Linked DNA regions of Prochlorococcus marinus str. MIT 9312. The protein of the gene in region 2 interacts with the protein of the main gene of each other region in a pairwise test. Links are inferred from orthologs where the notes say so. Each region holds a gene or a part of one and is shown on either strand. Other genes may lie near its edges.

Region 1 (3,166 bases), 300 kb from region 2 along the record:
ATTAACAGAAACTTTATTTCTTACTAAATTTCTATGTTTATATACTTTTACTGATATTTTTTCTCCTAAATTTAAATTAGTCCACCAGGAAGGAAAAACCATTAGATCCAAATAAGTATAGAAACTTATACACTCGATATCATTAAGAAAAAAATCATTGTTTGCAAGTTCTTTAAGAAACTTACTATTTATTTTCATTTCTGATATTCCTCTAAAAGGGTATTTAGGTACTAATTGAGCCATCAATGTTCCTTTGTGAGGGGAGCCTATAGATATTAATCTTCTTGTTCTTTTATATCCATCAAATTTTTGAATCCAATACCTAGCAATTATTCCTCCCATAGAAAATCCTAAAATATCTATTTCTTTTTCTAAACCGTATTTCTCTAAAATTAATCCGTTTAATATATTTGTTAAATCAATAATTGAAGTCATTCCATATGAATGACTAAGAGTTGGGGCAAAATATTCAATTCCAATTTCATCCAGTTTTGAAGTGATAGAAGAAAAAATACTTGAAGTATTCCAAAGACCATGAATCAATATAATGGGATTTCTTTTTTCCAAAACTTTTACTTATTTTGAAGAATTCTGACTATTGACACCTTCCCATCAAAACCAGTAATTGGAGGATTACATTTTGTCAAAATAATTTTAATTTTAGTGAGCTTAAATTTCTTATTAATAATTTCTAAGATTGCGTCAGAGTATTTTTCGATTGTGAAACAATATATTTTCTTTGATTGATCTTTTAAAATTTCAACTAATTTTGAATAGTCAACCGTTTTTTTAATATCATCATTTGCAGTACACTTTTCAAAATCAGTCCACAAAAATATATCCAAACTAAATAATTGTCCTAATTGCCTTTCTTCCTCAAGAACACCCACTCTAGCCCAAAGTTTAATATTCTCAATTTTTAAAAATGTTTCCATCTTCAAAAAATTCAAAGATCCTTATGAGTATAGATAGCCTTACCAGATGAAAAATCATCAACGATATTCCCATCGCCATTTAGAAAATATTTATATGTAACCAAACCCTCTAGACCTACAGGTCCTCTTGGGGGAAGAGTTTGAGTAGATATCCCAATTTCGGCTCCGAATCCATATCTAAACCCATCTGCAAATCTAGTAGAGCAATTATGAAAAACACCTGCACTATCAACTACATTCATAAATTTTTTAGCAGAAGTTGAATTTTCAGTGATTATTCCATCTGTATGTTTTGAACTAAATTTTTGAATATGATTAATTGCCTCCTCAAGATCGTCAACAATTTTTATCGATAAAATTAAATCTAAATATTCAGTTTGCCAATCTTCTACACTAGCCTCATACTTCACCCCTAACTCAACTGTTCGTTTATCTCCAATTAATTTAACGTCATTAGAATTAAACAAAGGTATTGCCTTTTCTAGAAAAACTTGTGCAATATCTTTATGCACTAATAAAGTTTCAATAGCATTACATGCTGCAGGATATTGAATTTTGCTATCCAAAGCTACTGATAAAGCCATCTCGAGATTTGCCTCATTATCTATAAATAAATGACAAATTCCATCAGCATGACCTAACACGGGAATTCTTGTATTCTCCTGAATAAATTTAACTAATTCATTACTTCCTCTAGGAATTATCAAATTAATATATTTCTCAAGATTTAACATCGACATACTATCTTTTCTGCTTGTAAGTAAGCATATTGCATTTTTATCAAGTCCTGATTCATACAAACCCTTTTTCAAAGCCTTGACTATTGCAGTATTTGTTAAATTGGCTTCACTACCGCCCTTTAGCATTACGCCATTACCTGATCTTATTGCTAGAGAACTAATCTGCATAACAGCATCTGGCCTCGATTCAAAAATAACCCCTAGGACTCCTATAGGCACAGTCTTTCTTTCTAAAATCAATCCCTTAGCAAGCTCTCTTTTGATTTGAACTTGATTGACAGGATCAGCCAAGTCTCCAACTTTTCTTACTCCTTCAATTCCTGAATTTAATTTTTCTTTTGATAACTTTAATCTAGAGAGTAAAGCCTTTGAAATTCCTTTCTTTTGGGCTCTTGTATAGTCCTCATTATTCGCCTCTAAAATTTCTTTAGTACTTTTTTCTAGACAATCAGCCATAGAATTTAAAGCTTTAATTCTATTGTGATTTTCAGTCTGACTTATTTTTATTGATGCCAAACGAACTTGATCAGCTTTTTCTAAAAGATCATTACCTGGTTGAGGAACTTCAAAGATATTGGCCATATATATATTTTAATTAATTTAATAATAATTCAAATTAAGGATTCTTTGAACTAACTTTTTTTATGACTTAATATCTAAAAAATAATTGAACTTGACTTTTCCAATCGCCATCAGAATCATAAGAACCTAATAATTCTAAGTTTGGATTGGCCTGAAAAGTAAAAATTCCTGTAGGTGGAAGGTCATCTCTACCTGGAACTGTTTGAAAGGCAAAATTTATTTTATCAGTAACATCAAGTCCTATTTCAGCTACCCAAGCTTGAGAAGAAAATTCCTCATTAGAAGGTGATTGTCCATCATTTTCTATATCTAAATTTTCATTAGAAAAAATGTTATTTAAAGAATCATTATTTTCAATTAACGCTGGATATAAAGATAACTGAAATCTTTCACTAAAAGCATCCGCATTATTAAGTCGTGAAATAAATGCTCTATTTATTAAATTTGCAGAGTTACCTCCAATTAAACCAATTATTTGTGATCTGTTATAACTTGGGGTGCTCCTATATTGGATTCTTTTATTTTCATCTTCAAAAGATAATTGATCTAGAAATCCTTCGTAAGAAGCTTCAATTTTGATAAGCCTTGTATTGCCAATACCAACAGCTCCAAAACCATTTGAAGTAGCATTTTCATCAAGATCACCTGAGATGTTTTTATCCTGGTTATTTTCACTGATAGGTATTATAGAATCTGGGACTTTACTAACTAAAGAAAAATTAATGTAGGGGACTACACCACTTCTTGATGCGAATAAAATATAGTTATCTTTATTTTTATCAAGTTTAAACGGGGTAGTCCCTAAATTTGCTCTACCTTTTTTAAGATAAATTAGACCTCTAGCATTTAAATCTTTCCCTATCTTGCCATTTATATTAAGGTCTAATTTGGTATCTAAATAAGCTTGAA
Region 2 (3,308 bases):
AACTAGTCCAGCGAACCATGCTCCTACAAGAGTCATATCACCACAACCGGCAGTGATACTTACTAAACCGGCAAGGATGCCATTAATGATCATTGTAAGATCAGGTTTTCCTGATGTTAAAGTAGAAACAATAGTTGCTCCAATAGCTCCGGCTGCTGCTGCCAAAGTGGTAGTTACAGCAACGTAAGGTACCCATTGATCCATAGCAAGTTGAGAACCTGGATTAAATCCATACCAACCTATCCATAGAACAAGAGCTCCTAAAGTAGCAATTGCCATATTATGTCCAGGCATAGCCTGAGGCTTTCCATCTGAGTATTTACCAATTCTTGGTCCAAGAAGCATAGCTCCAACAAGACCTGCCCAAGCTCCAACTGAGTGAACAATTGAAGAGCCTGCAAAATCAATAAATCCAAGCTGATCAAGCCAACCACCATTCCACTTCCAACTACCAGCTATTGGGTAAATGAAAGCAGTTAAAACGATGGCAAATACAACAAATTCTCCAAACTTAACTCTTTCTGCGACGAGACCAGAAACAATAGTTGCTGCAGTTCCAGCAAAAGCTGCTTGGAAGAGGAAGTCAACTGTTGGTACTAATTCTGCTCCTTCAATCATTTCAGCAGTAACTGTTGGATCAAAGAATAAGGAATTAAAATAAAGTATTCCAGGAATTATTTCCTTTCCGTAATACATAATTCCAAATCCAATAAACCAATATGAAGTAACTGCTAAAGCAAATACAAAAAGGTTTTTGGCGAGAATGTTGACAGCATTTTTAGATCTACACATACCGGCTTCTACCATAGCGAAACCAGCATTCATGAAGATAACTAAAATTGTTGCAACAAATAACCAAAGGTTATTTGCTAAAAATGCTGCATTAAGATCAGGAAGTTCTGTTGCATGAGCAGCAACATTAAAAAGTCCTAATCCAAAAAGTGCTAAAGGAACAGTTGCAAGCCACAACATGGAGCGGTTTGAACTAAATCCTCGAATACTCCTCAAAAGGAGCATAGGTCCATTTACAAGACTTGCGTCTTGTAATCTGGTCCTAGAGCGCCTTTGAGGCGTTTGCAAAGCAGTGGTCATAAAAAAAAATTAGATCTGCAAAAAAACAGTTTGTTCTGTTTCCTTTCATATTCAATTTTGCTCAAAAAACTTATTAGTGTCTAGTAGTCGTTGCTACCAATTTTATAGTTGCATCCTAAATTTATATTTGTTAAATTAAAAAATTTTTTTTATTAATTTCAAAATATCAAGTTTTTAATTTATTTCAAAGGTTTAATTCCATTCCATGTTATGTGGTCTTTGTGAAATTCAAACGAGCATGGGATTGGTATCATACCTGCACTAAAAGATTCTCTAAAAAGATTGCCATATAAGGGATCTGCATCATCTCCAGGGGAAAAGAAACAAGCGTCTTTTCTCGTAATACAAAGTATTAAAATACTTTTACTTGCAGGAATTAATTCCTTTAATTCTATAAGGTGTTTTTGACCTCTTTTCGTTACTGTATCTGGGAATAGAGCTACATTTCCTTTCATCCAGGTCGTATTTTTAACCTCTATATATATGTTACGTTTATCAGGATTTGAAGATTTTGGAGTTAAAAAAAAGTCAATTCTGCTTTTTTTATCTTTTCCATAAGGCACTTCAGCTTTAATTGTCTCTATTTCTCCAATTATTTCGTTTAACAAATTTTTCTCAATAACCTTTTTGATCAACTTATTTGCAAATAGGGTATTAATTCCAACCCAAACCTCCTCATTTTTTGCATCTAAAACACATATCTGTTCCCAAGTAAAAGGTAATTTTCTTTTAGGAGAAGGGGAAACACTCATTCTTACTTTTGCTCCCTCGGTCAAAAGTCCTTTCATTGGTCCTGTATTAGCACAATGAGCAGTTACTACCTCTCCAGTCTCTAATTCAATATCAGCAAGAAACCTTTTATATCTATTAATTAAAACCCCTTCAATTAATGGATCAAATTCAATTATCCGATCATTCATAAAATATGTCGTTATTTAAAAATCAAATATAATTGAAACTTAATCTTATTGAAAAATTTTTGATATAGCCAAATGCATTCATTTTTTAAAAATAATGTTTTTTCAATTTCATTTGGTACTAGTCTTAGTAAATTAGCGGGATGTATAAGACAAATATTTATAGCTGCTGCTTTTGGGGTTGGGGTAACTTACGACGCATTTAATTATGCCTATATAATTCCTGGTTTTTTGCTAATAATCATTGGAGGAATTAATGGCCCTTTACATAATGCAGTAGTAGCAGTTTTAACTCCTCTTAACAAAAAAAATGGAGGGATTGTTCTTACTCAAGTAAGCATAAAACTTTCAATATTATTATGCAGTTTAGCTATATTGATTTACTTTAATTCCAATTTATTAATTGATTTATTAGCCCCCAATTTAAGTTACGAAGCTAAATCTATTGCCACTTACCAATTAAGAATACTTACACCTTGTATACCATTATCTGGCTTTATAGGTTTAAGCTTTGGAGCCTTAAATTCTCAAAGAAAATTCTTTTTATCAAGTATAAGCCCAGCCATAACAAGCATAACTACAATTTTTTTTATTCTATTTAGTTGGATATTCAACACAGAAAATTCATCTTCAAATTTCCTCACTTATTCGGGGTTACTAGCTTTTGCAACTTTGACAGGAACTTTTATTCAGTTTGTTGTTCAAATTTGGGAAATAAATAAAAGCGGTCTCTTGAGATTAGAGTCAACTTTCCAATTGTTTAAAGATGAAGAGAGAAGAATTTTCAACCTAATTTTTCCAGCATCTATCTCATCAGGTCTAAGTCAAATTAACGTTTTTATTGATATGTTTTTTGCTTCCAGTTTTCAAGGAGCAGCATCTGGACTAGCTTACGGAAATTTTCTTATACAAGCCCCATTAGGCATATTATCCAACTCTTTAATTTTGCCATTACTTCCAAAATTTTCTAAATTGAGAAGTTATAAAGACTCCAGAGGATTCCAAAAAAAATTAATCTCTGGAATAGAGTACTGTTTCTTGACAACTATTTTTTTAACTGGATTTTTCATAACCTTCAATAACCAAATTGTTCAATTAGTTTTTCAAAGAGGAGTCTTTGATTATTCAGCCACCTTAAAAGTGAAGAATATATTAATTGCTTATGGATTTGGAATACCTTTTTATCTTTATAGAGATTTATTAGTAAGAACTTACTATTCAATAGAAAAAACAAAATTTCCTTTTAAGTTGTCATTCGCAGGGATCATATTTAATATCTTTTTTGATTGGTTTTTAATT

What was found.
Region 1: the proteins of sfsA (region 2) and PMT9312_RS03030 interact in binary tests that used the Escherichia coli proteins (3 or more experiments, as listed by UniProt). The link is inferred for Prochlorococcus marinus str. MIT 9312 from one-to-one orthologs.

Annotation. Positions count from the first base shown.
Region 1 is NC_007577.1:552,058-555,223, reverse strand. Bases 103-2,932 are described here. They hold PMT9312_RS03030 (glutamate-5-semialdehyde dehydrogenase), read right to left. Parts: upstream 2,258-2,932; coding sequence 947-2,257; downstream 103-946. Other genes in these bases: PMT9312_RS03025 (translocation/assembly module TamB domain-containing protein), read right to left, coding at 2,325-2,932; folB (dihydroneopterin aldolase), read right to left, coding at 573-935; PMT9312_RS03040 (esterase/lipase family protein), read right to left, coding at 103-567. Also shown: more of PMT9312_RS03040, read right to left, coding at 1-102; more of PMT9312_RS03025, read right to left, coding at 2,933-3,166. UniProt on the Escherichia coli protein: Catalyzes the NADPH-dependent reduction of L-glutamate 5-phosphate into L-glutamate 5-semialdehyde and phosphate. The product spontaneously undergoes cyclization to form 1-pyrroline-5-carboxylate.
Region 2 is NC_007577.1:250,833-254,140, reverse strand. What follows is about bases 143-3,114. They hold sfsA (DNA/RNA nuclease SfsA), read right to left. Parts: upstream 2,013-3,114; coding sequence 1,272-2,012; downstream 143-1,271. Other genes in these bases: murJ (murein biosynthesis integral membrane protein MurJ), read left to right, coding at 2,085-3,114; PMT9312_RS01340 (ammonium transporter), read right to left, coding at 143-1,092. In the rest of the region: more of PMT9312_RS01340, read right to left, coding at 1-142; more of murJ, read left to right, coding at 3,115-3,308. UniProt on the Escherichia coli protein: Binds to DNA non-specifically. Could be a regulatory factor involved in maltose metabolism.